Regions from separate parts of the Nocardioides sp. NPDC057767 genome, predicted to be linked through region 1. Evidence: riboswitches for the same ligand, from Rfam matches in the RefSeq annotation. Region 1 holds a riboswitch; each other region holds the start of a gene.
What was found. A riboswitch is a leader RNA that binds a small molecule or an ion and turns the genes downstream of it on or off. The one in region 1 is predicted to bind cobalamin.

Region 1 (4,452 bases):
GGGCTGCGGCACGACATCTGCTCGGCGATCCACCCGCTCGGGGTGGCCTCACCGCTCCTGCGCGAGCTGGAGCTGGACAGATACGGGCTGCGCTGGCGCTACCCCGAGGTCGAGCTCGCCCATCCGCTCGACGGGGACGAGGCAGCGCTGCTGCATCGCTCCGTCGAGGAGACCGGGGCGGGGCTGGGGGTCGACGGTCAGCGCTGGCAGCAGGTCTTCGGCCCGGTCGTACGCGGCTTCGACGCGATCACCGACCACATCCTCGGCCCGATCCTGCGCCCGCCGCGGCACCCGTTCCGGATGGCCGGTTTCGGCCTGCGGGCCGTTCCCCCGGCCACCGTGCTCGCCCGGGCGTTCCGCGAGGATCGGGCCAAGGCTCTCTTCGCCGGGTGCGCCGCCCACGCCTTCCACCCCCTGGACCGCCCCGGCACGGCCGCCGTGGGCACCATGCTCATCGTCAGCGGTCACCGGCACGGATGGCCGGTCGCCGAAGGCGGCTCGCAGGCGATCACCATTGCGATGGCAGGGCTGCTGGAGGAGCTGGGCGGCAGCATCGTCACCGGCACCACCGTCCGCAGCCTCGCCGACCTGCCCGACGCCGACGCCACCCTGTTCGACACCAGCCCGGGAGGCTTCGCCGACATCGTCGGCGAGGCCCTTCCCCGACGGCAGCGCCGGGCGATGCGGCGATGGCAGCACGGACCCTCGGCGTACAAGGTCGATCTCGCCGTCCGTGGCCCGATCCCCTGGCGCGACCCGGAGATCGGCCGCGCCGGGACCGTCCACCTGGGCGGCACGATCGAGGAGGTGGCAGCAAGCGAGCGGGAGATCGCGGTCGGCCGAATGCCGGAGCGACCGTTCGTTCTGCTTGGGCAGCAGTACGTCGCCGACCCGTCCCGCTCGACAGCAGACCTCAACCCGGTCTGGGCCTACGCCCAGGTCCCGCACGCCTACGAGGGCAACGCGACCGACGTGGTCCTGGCCCAGATCGAGCGTTTCGCCCCTGGTTTCCGTTCGCAGATCGTCGACACCCACGTCACCACGCCGGCCGACTATGCCGCGTACAACCTCAACTACGTCGGCGGTGACATCTCCACCGGCGCCAACACGCTGCGCCAGCTCGTCATCCGCCCCACCCTCGCCGCCTACGACACCGGCATCCCGGGGATGTTCCTGTGCTCCTCGGCGACGCCGCCGGCGCCGGGCGTCCACGGCATGTGCGGCTACCACGCCGCCCGCCGCGCGCTGCGCCACCTCGGCGTGGCCGAGAAACCAGGTGCCAGCGGCGTACGTCCTGGCTAACGTCTCGCCCATGCCGCAAGCCCGCCTGCGCACCGAGCGCCTCGACCTGGTCCCACTGAGCGAGGAGCACCTGCCCTTCCTGGTCGACCTCAATTCCGATCCGGTGGTGCTGCGCCATCTGTTCACGCGTGCGCTGACGGCGGCGGAGACCGAGGAGCGCATGCACAAGTGGCTCCGCTCGGCGCGGGAGACGGAGGCGCTGGGCAAGTGGGTCGGGTATTCGGCGGCGGGTGAGGCCGTCGGGCTCTACATGTTCGAGCTGCCCGACAACCCGCCGCGCACCGATGCGGCCGAGCTCGGCTACCGGCTCCCACAGCGCCACTGGCGCAAGGGCTACGCGAAGGAGGGCTCGCTCGAGCTGCTCCGTCACGGGTTCGAGGACCTCGGGATCGAGCGAGTGATCGCGCAGACGATGGCCGTCAACGAGGCCTCCCGGGCCACGATGGTCTCGGTCGGGATGAGCTTCGTGCGTGGCTTCCAGCAGGACTGGGAGGAGCCGCTCGCCGGGCACACCGAGGGAGAGGTCGAGTACGAGATCACCCGCGAGGCCTGGCTCGCGCGCCACGCGGGGTAGGCTGCGAGCACGCTCGTGGCGCAGGAACCCGGTGAGAGTCCGGGGCGGTTCCGCCACTGTGATGTCCGTACAGCTGCTGGGCACGGACACAGCCAGACACTGGCCGCGGGCTATCCGACCGATCGACGGGGCGAGAACCCCTAGGAGGACCCCGGCATGGCCGACCCTGCACGCGTACGCATCGCCCTTCTGTCCACCTCGGACACCGACCTGCTCTCGGCCCGTGCCAGCGGCGCCGACTACGCCTGGGCGAACCCGTCGCGGGCGACCGACCTCGATGCCGTCGTCGCCGAGGCCGACCTGGTGGTCTTCCGCCTGCTCGGCTCCCCCACCGACCTGTGGGACGGCCTGAGCGCCGTCAAGGAGCGCGGCACCCCGGTGGTCGTCCTCGGCGGCGAGCAGCAGCCGAGCGCCGAGCTGATGGAGCACTCCACGGTGCCGATGGGCGTCGCCGCGGAGGCCCACCGCTACCTCGCCGAAGGTGGTCCGGCCAACCTTGCCCAGCTGCACGCGTTCCTCTCCGACACGGTCCTGCTGACCGGGTTCGGGTTCGAGCCGCCGGCGCAGGTGCCGGCCTGGGGGTTCGCGGAGCGCCCGTCACAAGCCGACGACACCCGGCCTCGGATCGGCATCCTCTACTACCGCGCCCACGAGACCAGCGGCAACACCGCGTTCGCGCACGCGCTGGCCGACGCCATCGACGCGACCGGAGCAGCCACCGGCGTACCCGTCTTCGCGGGGTCGCTGCGCTCGGCACCCGACGACCTCTACGAGGCGCTCGGCACCCTCGACGCGCTCATCGTGACCGTGCTCGCGGCGGGCGGGTCCGTGCCCGCGTCCGCCTCCGCCGGCGGCGAGGACGAGGCCTGGGACGTAGAGCGGATGGCAGCGCTGGACATCCCTGTGCTCCAGGGCTTGTGCCTGACCAGCTCGCGCGCGGAGTGGGAGGCCTCCGACGACGGCGTGACGCCGCTCGACTCGGCCAACCAGATCGCGATCCCCGAGTTCGACGGCCGGATCATCACCGCGCCGTTCTCGTTCAAGGAGCTCGACGAGCAGGGCCTCCCCCACTACGTCGCCGATCCCGAGCGGGCCGCGCGCGTGGCCCGGATCGCGGTCAACCACGCCCGCCTCCGCCACACGCCCAACCAGGACAAGCGCCTCGCCCTCGTCCTCTCCGCCTACCCCACCAAGCACGCCCGCATCGGCAACGCGGTCGGCCTGGACACCCCGGTCTCCGCGATCCGGATGCTGCGCCGGCTCCGCGAGGAGGGCTACGACCTGGGCCAGGACAACGAGGTCGTACGCATCCTCGACGGCTCCGACGACACCGCCGCCGGCGACGCGCTGATCCATGCCCTGATCGCGGCCGGCGGCCAGGACGAGGAGTGGCTGACCAACGCCCAGCTCACCGACGCCCACGTCCGGATCTCCAAGGCCGACTACGACGAGTGGACCGCGGACCTTCCCGCCGACCTGCGCGAGCAGATGGTCGAGACCTGGGGCCCGACGCCAGGCGAACTCTTCGTCAACGACTCCGGCGAGCTCGTGCTCGCCACGCTCCAGGCTGGCAACATCGTCATCCTGATCCAGCCGCCGCGCGGGTTCGGCGAGAACCCGGTCGCGATCTACCACGACCCGGATCTTCCTCCCAGCCACCACTACCTCGGTGCCTACCGCTGGCTCGAGCACGGCTTCGGTGCCGATGCCGTCGTCCACCTCGGCAAGCACGGCTCGATGGAGTGGCTGCCGGGCAAGAACGCAGCGCTGTCGGCGTCGTGCGGCCCGGATGCGGCCATCGGCAACATGCCACTGATCTACCCGTTCCTGGTCAACGACCCCGGCGAGGGTGCCCAGGCCAAGCGCCGCGCGCACGCCACGATCGTCGACCACCTGGTGCCGCCGATGGCCCGTGCGGAGTCCTACGGCGACATCGCGCGGCTGGAGTCGCTGATGGAGGAGTACGACCGGATCTCCTCCATGGACCCGGCCAAGCTGCCCGCCATCCGCGGTGAGATCTGGCAGCTGATGAAGGCCGCCGAGCTCCACCGCGACCTCGGCATGGAGGAGCGTCCCGAGGACGACGACTTCGACGACTTCATGCTCCACATCGACGGCTGGCTCTGCGAGATCAAGGACGCCCAGATCCGCGACGGCCTGCACGTGCTCGGCGGCGCCCCGGAGGGCGAGGCCCGGATCAACCTGGTGCTCTCCATCCTGCGCGCCGCACAGGTGTGGGGCGGCGTCGGCGGTGCGGTGCCCGGGCTGCGGGCGGCGCTCGGCCTCAAGGAGGGTGCCGACACCCGGGCGGTCGACGAGATCGAGACGCAGGCGCGCGACCTGGTGCAGCGGATGGACGCGGCCGGCTGGGCCCCGGCCGTCGCTGAGACCCTCCACGACGACCCGGCCGTCCAGCAGGTGCTCGCCTTCGCCGCGACCGAGGTCGTGCCGCGGCTGGCGAGGACGACCGACGAGCTGGGAGCCGTGCTGCACGCGCTGGACGGTGGCTTCGTCCCCGCGGGGCCGTCGGGCTCGCCGCTGCGGGGGCTCGTCAACGTACTTCCCACGGGGCGCAA
Region 2 (4,452 bases), on a different contig from region 1:
CACCGGTCGGGCCGGTAGACGGTCCGCGACACCCGGCGACCGGCCAGCCTCAGCCCGATGGCCGCGGAGCCGACGCCGAGCACCAGCATGGTGGCCGCCAGCCAGCCGGGCGTGGTCCCGTCCAGCACCGCGTAGACGCCGGCGCAGAGACCCACGAGCGAGACCAGCATCAGCCCCGAGGTGACCCGCCTGGTGGCAGCCGGGATCCCGGCCGTACGTCCGTAGCCGCGTGTGTCCATGCCGGCCGCCAGCGCCATCGACCGCTCCAGGGCGTCCTCGAGCACCGGCACCAGGAAGCGGCGCAGCCGCTTGACCCTTCCGGTCGCCCCTGCCCGCAGCCGCTGCGCGGCGCGGACCCGCTGCACCGACTCGGCCAGCTGGGGCAGCACGGTCACCGCCACCACCACGGCGGTGCCGATCTCGTAGAGCGCGGGCGGCAGCGACCGCAACAGTCGCTTCGGGTTGGCCAGTGCGTTGGCCGCACCGACGCAGATCACGATCACACCGAGCCGCATACCGTCGTAGAGGCCCGCGAGCAGCGCCTCGCGGGTGAGCGGCCCGAGCAGCCGGATCCCGAGCACCCAATCGGGAAGCGGGATCTCGGGCAGATCGATGAGCACATGACCCGGCACGGCGCCCAGGAGCACCCTGAAGAGCACCCGGGTCGCGACGATGAACAGGGCGAGGCCGACGTAGAGCCGGAACGCCTTCGCCCACGGTTGCTCACCGCGACGGGCCGCGACCACGACCGAGACCACCCCCACCAAGAGCAGGAGCAGCAGCGGGTTGGTGGTGAAGGAGGCGTACGCAGCCAGCCCGATCGCCCACACCCACCAGGCGACGGGGTGCAGATCACGGGGCAGGCGCGCGATCGCGGCCTCGCGAATCAAGGTGCTCATCGGACCGCCTCCGTAGCGCATGCGCCAGGGTACGGACGCGGTCCGATGAAAGATCCATTGTTCGCTCGCTGACGCTCGCTCATCGCCGACGCCACCAGACGACACCGGCGACGGAGAAGAGGGCGAGGATCCCGGCGGGAGCGACCCAGACGGGCAGCTGCCGGGGCTCGGAGGTCGAGTCAGAGGGTGAGTCCTCCGGAGATGACTCCGGCGACGGGCTTGAGGGCGCCCCCACAGCATCCCCAAGCACCGTCGCCGGAGCGGTAACGACATCGTCGTCTATCCACGTGAACGCAACACCCTGCCCGGAGGTCACGCTGATTTCGGTAACATTTCTGGAGGCATAGCTCCAGGCCCCGGATTCGTCGGTGACCCACAGGGACCAGTAGGCGTCGGCGGGAGGCATCTGGGCACAGCCGGCGGTCTTCGGCCGGCCGTCGACACGGCAGACGACGCTGGGCATCGAGGTCACGTAGGTGAGCGGATGCCCTGCCTTCTCGAAGAGGTCGGCACCGGTGTCGCCCTCCTCGGGCCGGACGCAGGTGACCTCGGGGTCGCCGCCCAGCGCGTTGGGCTCGACGACGACGGTGACGCCGTCACATGCCTCTGCGGCAGAAGCCGAAGCCGGGGTGAGGACGGGTGCGGTGGCCCCGGCGAGGATCGCCAGGGCCACCATCGCGGACCGTAGGCTCAGCACGCGGTCTTCGTGGTCGCGTCCTTGGGCAGGAAGACGAGGGATGGCAGCGCCTGGGCGGCCGCGAGGCGGTACATCCCCTCGGACTCCTTGGTCAGCCCCTTGGTGTTGCCCTCGGCCAGGGCGGCGTCGTCGTAGGCCACCGCCCCGATGTCGTCACCGCAGGTCACGACGTGCTCGGAGACCCAGGTCGCGGCCTTCTCGGCAGCATCGGTCTCACCGGCGCGACCGAACGCCCACCCGGCCAGGCCGGTGGTGTTGGAGTTGGCGATGTTGCCGGTCGCCGCCTTGAACGAACCGTCCTCCGCCTGGGTCTCCTTCAGCCACTCGACGCCAGCCTCGACGGCCTTCTCGGCCTCGGGAGAGGCGACCGAGGACAGCGCGATCAACGCGAACGCGGTGGCGTCGGCATCCGGAGCGGCCTTCGGGTCACCGTCGCAGGTCTGGTCGGCGGCCGCGGGGTCAGCCGTGAACGTGACCCGGAACCAGCCCTCCTCGCACTGCTGCCCGGCCAGGAAATCCGCGGCGGCGGTGGCCTTCTTGCTCTCGGCGTTGCTCAGTGCCCAGACGGCGTACGACTGCCCGATGGTGTTGGAGTAGTCGGCCGCCTCCTTGTTCTCGGGGTCGAGCTTGTCGGCGATGCGGCCGTTCTCACCGACGGTGCCCTCGAGCTGCTTCAGCAGACCGGGGTCGGAGGCGTCGATGTTCTGCTGGAGGACGAGCGCCTTCGCGGTGGCCCCGGCCGAGGTCACGGTGCCGAACCCGGGCGAGGTGTAAGCCGACTTGTTCTCCATCACGGCCGCGGCGATCGTGGCGATCTCCTCGTCGTAGCCACCGACCTCGGCCAGCGCGATCCCGATGTCGGCGCTGAGCCCGAAGTCGTCGGTGCCGTACTGCGCGTTGCGGGCCACACCCTTCGGCGCCTGGGCGACGAGCCAGTCGGCCACGGAGGTCGACACCTTCGCGTCGTAGGTGGGCTTCTCCCCCTCCTCGACGGCCTTCTCGCCGCAGCCGGCGAGCGAGGTGAGGGCGAGGGCGGCGGCGATGCCACCGATGACGGTCTTCTTCATGGTTCCTTCCGCGCTGTTCGTCGGGAAGGCCCAGGGCCGACCCGCTGCTTTCCACGACAGCGTCAGGTCAGTACGCGCCCGTCGGCAGGTGCTCCGGCTCGCCCAGGACCCGATGTCCTGGGCCTACGGTTGCGGGTCAGCGCCGGGATTCGACCGGCTTCCCCCACCACGGCGTGTGTTGATTGAGGCTCTGCTTGATTCGGGGGTCATCTTATGCCGGGTCGTCCCTGCTTGCGGGATCGCCGTCGAGCAGTCACTCTGTCCCCATGCGCCACAGGATTCTCGGCCTTGTCGCAACCTCGATCTCGGCCACCGTGCTCTCCCTCTGCCCAGCCACGACGGCCGTCGCGGCACCGGCTCGAACCTCGGTCACGTACGCCGATCTGGTTGCCATGTTCGGCGACAAGGTCGGTGACAGGAAGACCGTCGAGACCGGGCTGCCGACCCTCAACCGGGCCATGTCCGACGCCCGGATCACGACCTCCTACCGGCAGGCGGCCTACCTGGCCACGCTCGCCAACGAGAGCTCCTTCCACCACGACGCCAAGGGCCCCCACGACAAGCGGAAGTACGCCGGCCGCGGCTACATCCAGCTGACCGGCGAGGCCAACTACACCGACGCCGGCGCCTACTTCGGCATCGACCTTCGCCGCCGCCCCGAGCTGGCCCGGTCCCTGGACCACAGCGCGCCGATCTCGCGGTGGTACTGGACCGTCGCCCGCGATATCAACCCGCTCGCCGACGCCCTCGAGATGGGCAAGGTCAACGCGGCGATCGGCTATCCCGCCAACAAGGAGGAGGACGCCGAGCGCTGCCGCGACTTCAAGGCCGCGCTGAAGCACCTCGACGGCTCGGTTCCCAAGGGGATCGACTGCACCCGCCCGAAGCCGAAGAAGGCAGACGACCAGGACCTCACCGCGGACGCGTCCTAGACCTGCAGACGTACGTCACTTCTTGTTGCGCTTGTCGCTGACCGCGATCGCCGAGGTGCCCTCGTCCTTGAGCTCGAAGAGGTCGATCGCCTTGATGAGCTTGGTCCAGGTGGCGTAGCCGTAGTTGCGCGGGTCCTCGGAGGACTGGTTGCGGATGCGGGAGACGACCGTGCCGACCAGGGCCCAGCCGTCGTCGTCGGCGGCCGCGGCGATGGAGTTGCGCAGCAGCTGGATCAACCGGGCGTTGCGCTTCAGGACCTGTCCCGTGGTCGCCGAGGAGGACTGCTTGCGGGCGGGGGTGGCGCCGGCCTCGGAGTCGGTGTCGGTCTCCTCCTCGGAGCCGCCGAGCTTCTCGACCACGGTGAACCGGGTGCAGGCGCTCTTGAACGGGGCCGGCGTCTTCTCCCGGCCGTAGCCGTAGACGGCGCGCCCCTTCTCGCGCAGGTAGTGCACCAGCGGGGTGAAGTCGGAGTCGGAGGAGACCAGCGCGAACGCGTCCGGGATCGCCGCGTGCAGCAGCTCGACGGCGTCGATGGCGAGCGCCATGTCGGAGGCGTTCTTGTGGGCGGTCAGGTCGAACTGCTGCATCGGCCGGATGGCCGCGTCGTGCAGCTCCTCGATCCAGCCCTTGAGCTCGGGCTTGGTCCAGTTCCCGTAGGCCCGCCGGATGGTCACCTCGCCGTACTCGGCCAGGTCGTTCAGGATCGCGTCGATCTTGGCCGCTGGGGCGTTGTCGGCGTCGATGAGCAGGGCGATACGAAACGGCTCGGTCACGCCGGACAGTCTGCCAGTGCCACCCACCGCCGAGTCGGCTCATCGTGACCAAAACCGCCGCCGAGTCGGCCCGTCATGACGGG
Region 3 (4,452 bases), on a different contig from region 1:
TGGCGATCTCGATCAGCTGCTGGTCGGCGATCGAGAGGCCCTCGGTCGGGCGCTCGGGCTCGATCGGCACACCGAGCCGGGCGAAGAGCTCGACGACCTCGGTGCGCATCGCGGCGCGGTCGATCCTGCCCCAGCGGTTGGTCGGCTGGCGCCCCATGAAGATGTTCTCGGTGACCGAGAGGTCGGGAAAGAGGGTCGGCTCCTGGTAGATGACCGCGACGCCGGCCTGCTTGGCCTCGGCGGTGTTGCGGAAGTCGACCTGCTCCCCGGAGAGCAGGTAGTCGCCGGCGTCGCGGCGGTAGAGCCCGGCGACGATCTTGACCAGGGTCGACTTCCCGGCCCCGTTCTCCCCCACGAGCGCGTGGATGGATCCGGCCTCGACCCGGAGGCTTCCAGACCGGAGGGCGCGTACGGGGCCGAACGACTTGGCCACGTCCCGCAGCTCCAGTGCGGCGGGTGTGTCCGGCATGGGCAGCTCCTCGAATTGAAAGGTTTCAAGCCTGGTTTACGCTAGTGATGGCAATCACATACGTCAACACTCTTCGGCCGCTAATTTGAGCGAGGTTCGGACTTTGCCGTCAGACCGGCACCACGCCAACCCACATCCGCGCGGGAATCCTGCCGCGTCAGACCGCGTTCAGAGACCCATGCACGCACTCTGGGTATGGGCACATCCGCACGCCTCGTCACTCAACGGACGGCTGCAGGAGGCGGGCCGCAACGCTCTCGTCGCGGCCGGCTGGACCGTCGACGAGATCGACCTCTATCGAGAAGGTTTCAATCCACTTCTGGTGGAACGGGGCGAGGCCGACGTACGCCGCCACCAGGACCGCCTGCGGGAGGCAGATCTGCTGGTCATGCAGTTCCCGCTGTGGTGGTATTCGGTGCCGGCCATCCTCAAGGGCTGGATCGATCGGGTCTTCGAGTCGGGATTCGCCTTCGACGTACCGGACCCGGAGACCGGCAAGCCGCTCAAGTACGGCAAGGGCGGCCTGGCCGGCAAGCGCGCCCTGACCATCGTCACGGCCGGCGACCGGGCCGCGACCCTGGGCCCGCGTGGGATCAGCGGCCACATCGAGGACGTCCTGTGGCCGCTGCTGCACGGCACGTTCTGGTACACCGGGATGGACCCGCTGCGCCCGCACCTGATCACCGACGCCGACGTCGTCGACGCCGAGGTCATGGCACGGATCGAGGCCGACCTGAGCGTACGTCTCGAGGGTGTGATGACGGAGCCGCGGATCGCCTACCGGCCGATGGTCGAGGAGCAGTACGACCACACGATCAAGCTCCACGACTCGGTCGCACCTGGGCAGGACGGGCTCAGCGCCCATCGCGAGGGCTGAGGGCGTCACGGCGGCGGGCGGGCACTCCTGCTACGGTCTTCGGGCCAGCCGCTCGGGACGCAGTCCCGGCACGGGAACCCGGTGAGAGCCCGGGACTGACGCGCAGCGGTGTGGGTGACGGACGGGACACTGTGCCACTGGGCCCTCGGGTCTGGGAAGGCGTCTCGCGCCGGTCGATCCCGAGTCCGAAGACCTGCTGGCCCTGCAGCAGACCGCTGCCGGTCAGCACGGGCGACGCGCACCAGCCCGCGACCCGCTCGAGGACCGACGTGCACCTGTCTCGCACCATCCGAACGATCACCGCGAGCGCCGTGCTGGCGCTCGGCGCCACCCTGACCGGCTGCGGTGCCGACCGGCCCGCCGACGCGAAGAAGGCTGCCACCGCCAGCACCGCCGGCTTCCCGCTCACGCTGACCAACTGCGGTCGCGAGATCACCCTCGAGGCGCCGCCCGAGCGGGCGGTCTCGCTCAACCAGAGCTCGACCGAGATCCTGCTCTCGCTCGGCCTCGCCGACCGGATGGCCGGCACCGCGGTGTGGACCGACCCGGTGCTCGACTCGCTCGCCGAGGACAACGAACGCGTGCCGCGGCTCGCCGACAACTGGCCCTCCTACGAGCGCGTCCTGGAGGCCGAGCCCGACTTCGTCACCGCCTCCTTCATCAGCACCCTGGGCGAGGGCGGGGTGACCACGCCGGAGGACCTGGAGAAGCTGGGTGTCGGCTCCTACCTCTCGCCCGCCGAGTGCGTCAAGGACAACGAGGGCGACGACGACGGCACCCGTGTCGACCCCCTCGAGATCGAGACGATCTTCCAGGAGATCACCGACCTGGCACGGATCTTCGGCGTCCCCGAACGCGGCGAGAGCCTGGTCGCCGACCTGTCGCAGCGACTGGAGGCCGCCCGGACGAAGGCGCCCTCCGGTGAGGTGAGCGCGATGTACTGGTTCGCCAACTCCGAGTCGCCCTACCTGGCCGGCTGCTGCGGCGGTCCCGGCATCATCGGCCGCACCCTCGGCGTGGAGAACGTCTTCGACGACACCACCGACGAGTGGCCGCAGATCAACTGGGAGACCGTCGCCGAGCGCAACCCCGACGTCATCGTCCTCGGCGACCTGACCCGCAAGAGCCAGACCGCCGAGACCGCTCGCGCCAAGATCGACTACCTGAAGAGCAACCCGGTCACCGCCCGGATGGACGCGGTCCGCAACGACCGCTTCGTGACGGTCTCCGGCGCCGAGCTCAATCCCTCGATCCGCACCGTCTACGCGGTCGAGAACGTCGCCGACCAGCTGGCCGCCCTCGGCCTCCGCTGATGTCGGCGCGCCGCGTCCCCCGCGCCGGCATTCTGCTGGCGCTGGCTCCCCTGGTGGTGGTCGCCTCGGTGGCGGGCGCCATCACCGTCGGCCCCTCCGACCTCAGCATCACCGACGTCTACGGCGTCGTCGCCGACCGGGCCGGGCTCGGGTCCTCCGGCCTGACCCTGCTCCAGCAGAGCATCGTGTGGGACCTGCGGCTGCCGCGTACGTTGCTCGCGGGGATCTGCGGTGCGGGCCTGGCCATCTGCGGGGTCATCCTGCAGTCGCTGCTGCGCAACCCGCTCGCCGACCCGTTCGTGCTCGGCATCTCCTCGGGCGCCTCGACCGGCGCGGTCTCGATCGTCGTCCTCGGCGTCGGGTCGGGTGCGATCGGGCTCTCCACCGGGGCGTTCGCCGGTGCGCTCGCGTCGTTCGCCCTCGTGCTGCTGCTCGCCTCGCTCGCCGGCGGCACCACCGACCGGCTCATCCTCGCCGGGATCGCCGCGACCCAGCTCTGCTCGGCGCTCACCTCATTCATCGTGTTCACCGCGGCCGACGCCGAGCAGACGCGCGGGGTGCTGTTCTGGCTGCTCGGGTCGCTCTCCTCGGCGAGCTGGACCGACGTACTCGTGTGCGGCGTGATCGTGCTCGGCGGGCTGCTCTGCTGCATCCTCGGCGCCGGATGGCTGGACGCGTTCGCGTTCGGCAACGACGCGGCGGCCTCGCTCGGGGTCGATGTCGCGCGGATCCGGGCGGTGCTCCTCGTGCTGACGGCGCTGATGACCGCCGTCATCGTCGCCACGTCCGGGGCGATCGGCTTCGTCGGGCTGGTCCTCCCCCACCTGGCCCGCGCGCTGGTCGGGGTCGGGCACCGGCTGCTGCTCCCGGCCACCGCGCTGCTCGGCGCGATCTTCCTGATCTGGGTCGACACCGCCGCCCGGACCGTGATCGATCCCGAGGAGCTCCCCGTCGGAGTGGCGACCGCGCTGGTCGGGGTGCCGGCCTTCGCCCTGGTGCTGATGAGGGCCCGGCGATGATCGCGCTGGAGGCCGAACGCGTCCACTGGGCCCCTCGCGGCCGACTCGTCGTCGACGACGTGTCCCTCCAGGTCGAGGACGGCTCCACCATCGGGCTGCTCGGACCCAACGGGTCCGGGAAGTCCTCCCTGATCCGGATCCTGGCCGGCCTCCGGCCGCCGGACTCGGGCGGCGTCCTCCTCGACGGCAGCCCGCTCGCCGGGATGTCCCGGCGCCGCCTGGCGCGCCGGCTCGCGGTCGTCGAGCAGGAACCGACGACCAGTCAGGACCTCCGCGTACGCGACGTCGTCGCCCTCGGCCGGATCCCGCACCGCCCGGCCTGGGCGCCCGACAGTGCCCGGGACCGCGCCGTCATCGAGGAGGCGGCCGCCCACGCCGGGATCGCCGACCGCCTCGAGCAGCGCTTCTCGACCCTGTCGGGCGGTGAGCGGCAGCGTACGCAGATCGCGCGGGCGCTCGCCCAGGAACCGGAGATCCTGCTCCTGGACGAGCCGACGAACCACCTCGACGTACGTCATCAGCTGGCGCTGCTCGCGCTGGTCCGCCGGATGCCCACGACCTGCCTCGTCGCCCTGCACGACCTCAACCTCGCCGCCGCCTACTGCGACCAGGTCTTCGTGCTCGCCGAGGGTCGCGTCGTGGCCGGCGGCCCGCCCGCCGAGGTGCTGACCGAGTCCCTCATCGCCGAGGTCTACGGAGTTCGCGCCCGGGTGCACCACGACGAGGGCGTCGTCATCCGCTTCCTCGGCCCGGTCACCGCCTAGAGCTGCGAGT

Region 2: linked by a shared signal. The riboswitch ahead of ACFVDI_RS24800 (prenyltransferase/squalene oxidase repeat-containing protein) and the one ahead of cobN (cobaltochelatase subunit CobN) in region 1 are both predicted to bind cobalamin.
Region 3: linked by a shared signal. The riboswitch ahead of ACFVDI_RS12840 (ABC transporter substrate-binding protein) and the one ahead of cobN (cobaltochelatase subunit CobN) in region 1 are both predicted to bind cobalamin.

The regions. Positions count from the first base shown of each region.
Region 1 covers NZ_JBHVKJ010000004.1:58,785-63,236, reverse strand. Annotated here, with positions in the region: gene ACFVDI_RS03550 (phytoene desaturase family protein) at 1-1,302, shown strand, start outside; gene ACFVDI_RS03545 (GNAT family N-acetyltransferase) at 1,313-1,876, shown strand; cobalamin riboswitch at 1,854-1,999, shown strand; gene cobN (cobaltochelatase subunit CobN) at 2,033-4,452, shown strand, end outside.
Region 2 covers NZ_JBHVKJ010000065.1:23,692-28,143, forward strand. Annotated here, with positions in the region: gene ACFVDI_RS24790 (CbiQ family ECF transporter T component) at 1-899, opposite strand, end outside; gene ACFVDI_RS24795 (hypothetical protein) at 979-1,596, opposite strand; gene ACFVDI_RS24800 (prenyltransferase/squalene oxidase repeat-containing protein) at 1,590-2,663, opposite strand; cobalamin riboswitch at 2,729-2,861, opposite strand; gene ACFVDI_RS24805 (glycoside hydrolase family 19 protein) at 2,930-3,595, shown strand; gene ACFVDI_RS24810 (NYN domain-containing protein) at 3,611-4,369, opposite strand.
Region 3 covers NZ_JBHVKJ010000021.1:26,478-30,929, reverse strand. Annotated here, with positions in the region: gene ACFVDI_RS12850 (sugar ABC transporter ATP-binding protein) at 1-469, opposite strand, end outside; gene ACFVDI_RS12845 (NAD(P)H-dependent oxidoreductase) at 648-1,346, shown strand; cobalamin riboswitch at 1,375-1,562, shown strand; gene ACFVDI_RS12840 (ABC transporter substrate-binding protein) at 1,616-2,659, shown strand; gene ACFVDI_RS12835 (FecCD family ABC transporter permease) at 2,659-3,678, shown strand; gene ACFVDI_RS12830 (ABC transporter ATP-binding protein) at 3,675-4,442, shown strand; gene ACFVDI_RS12825 (family 16 glycosylhydrolase) at 4,439-4,452, opposite strand, start outside.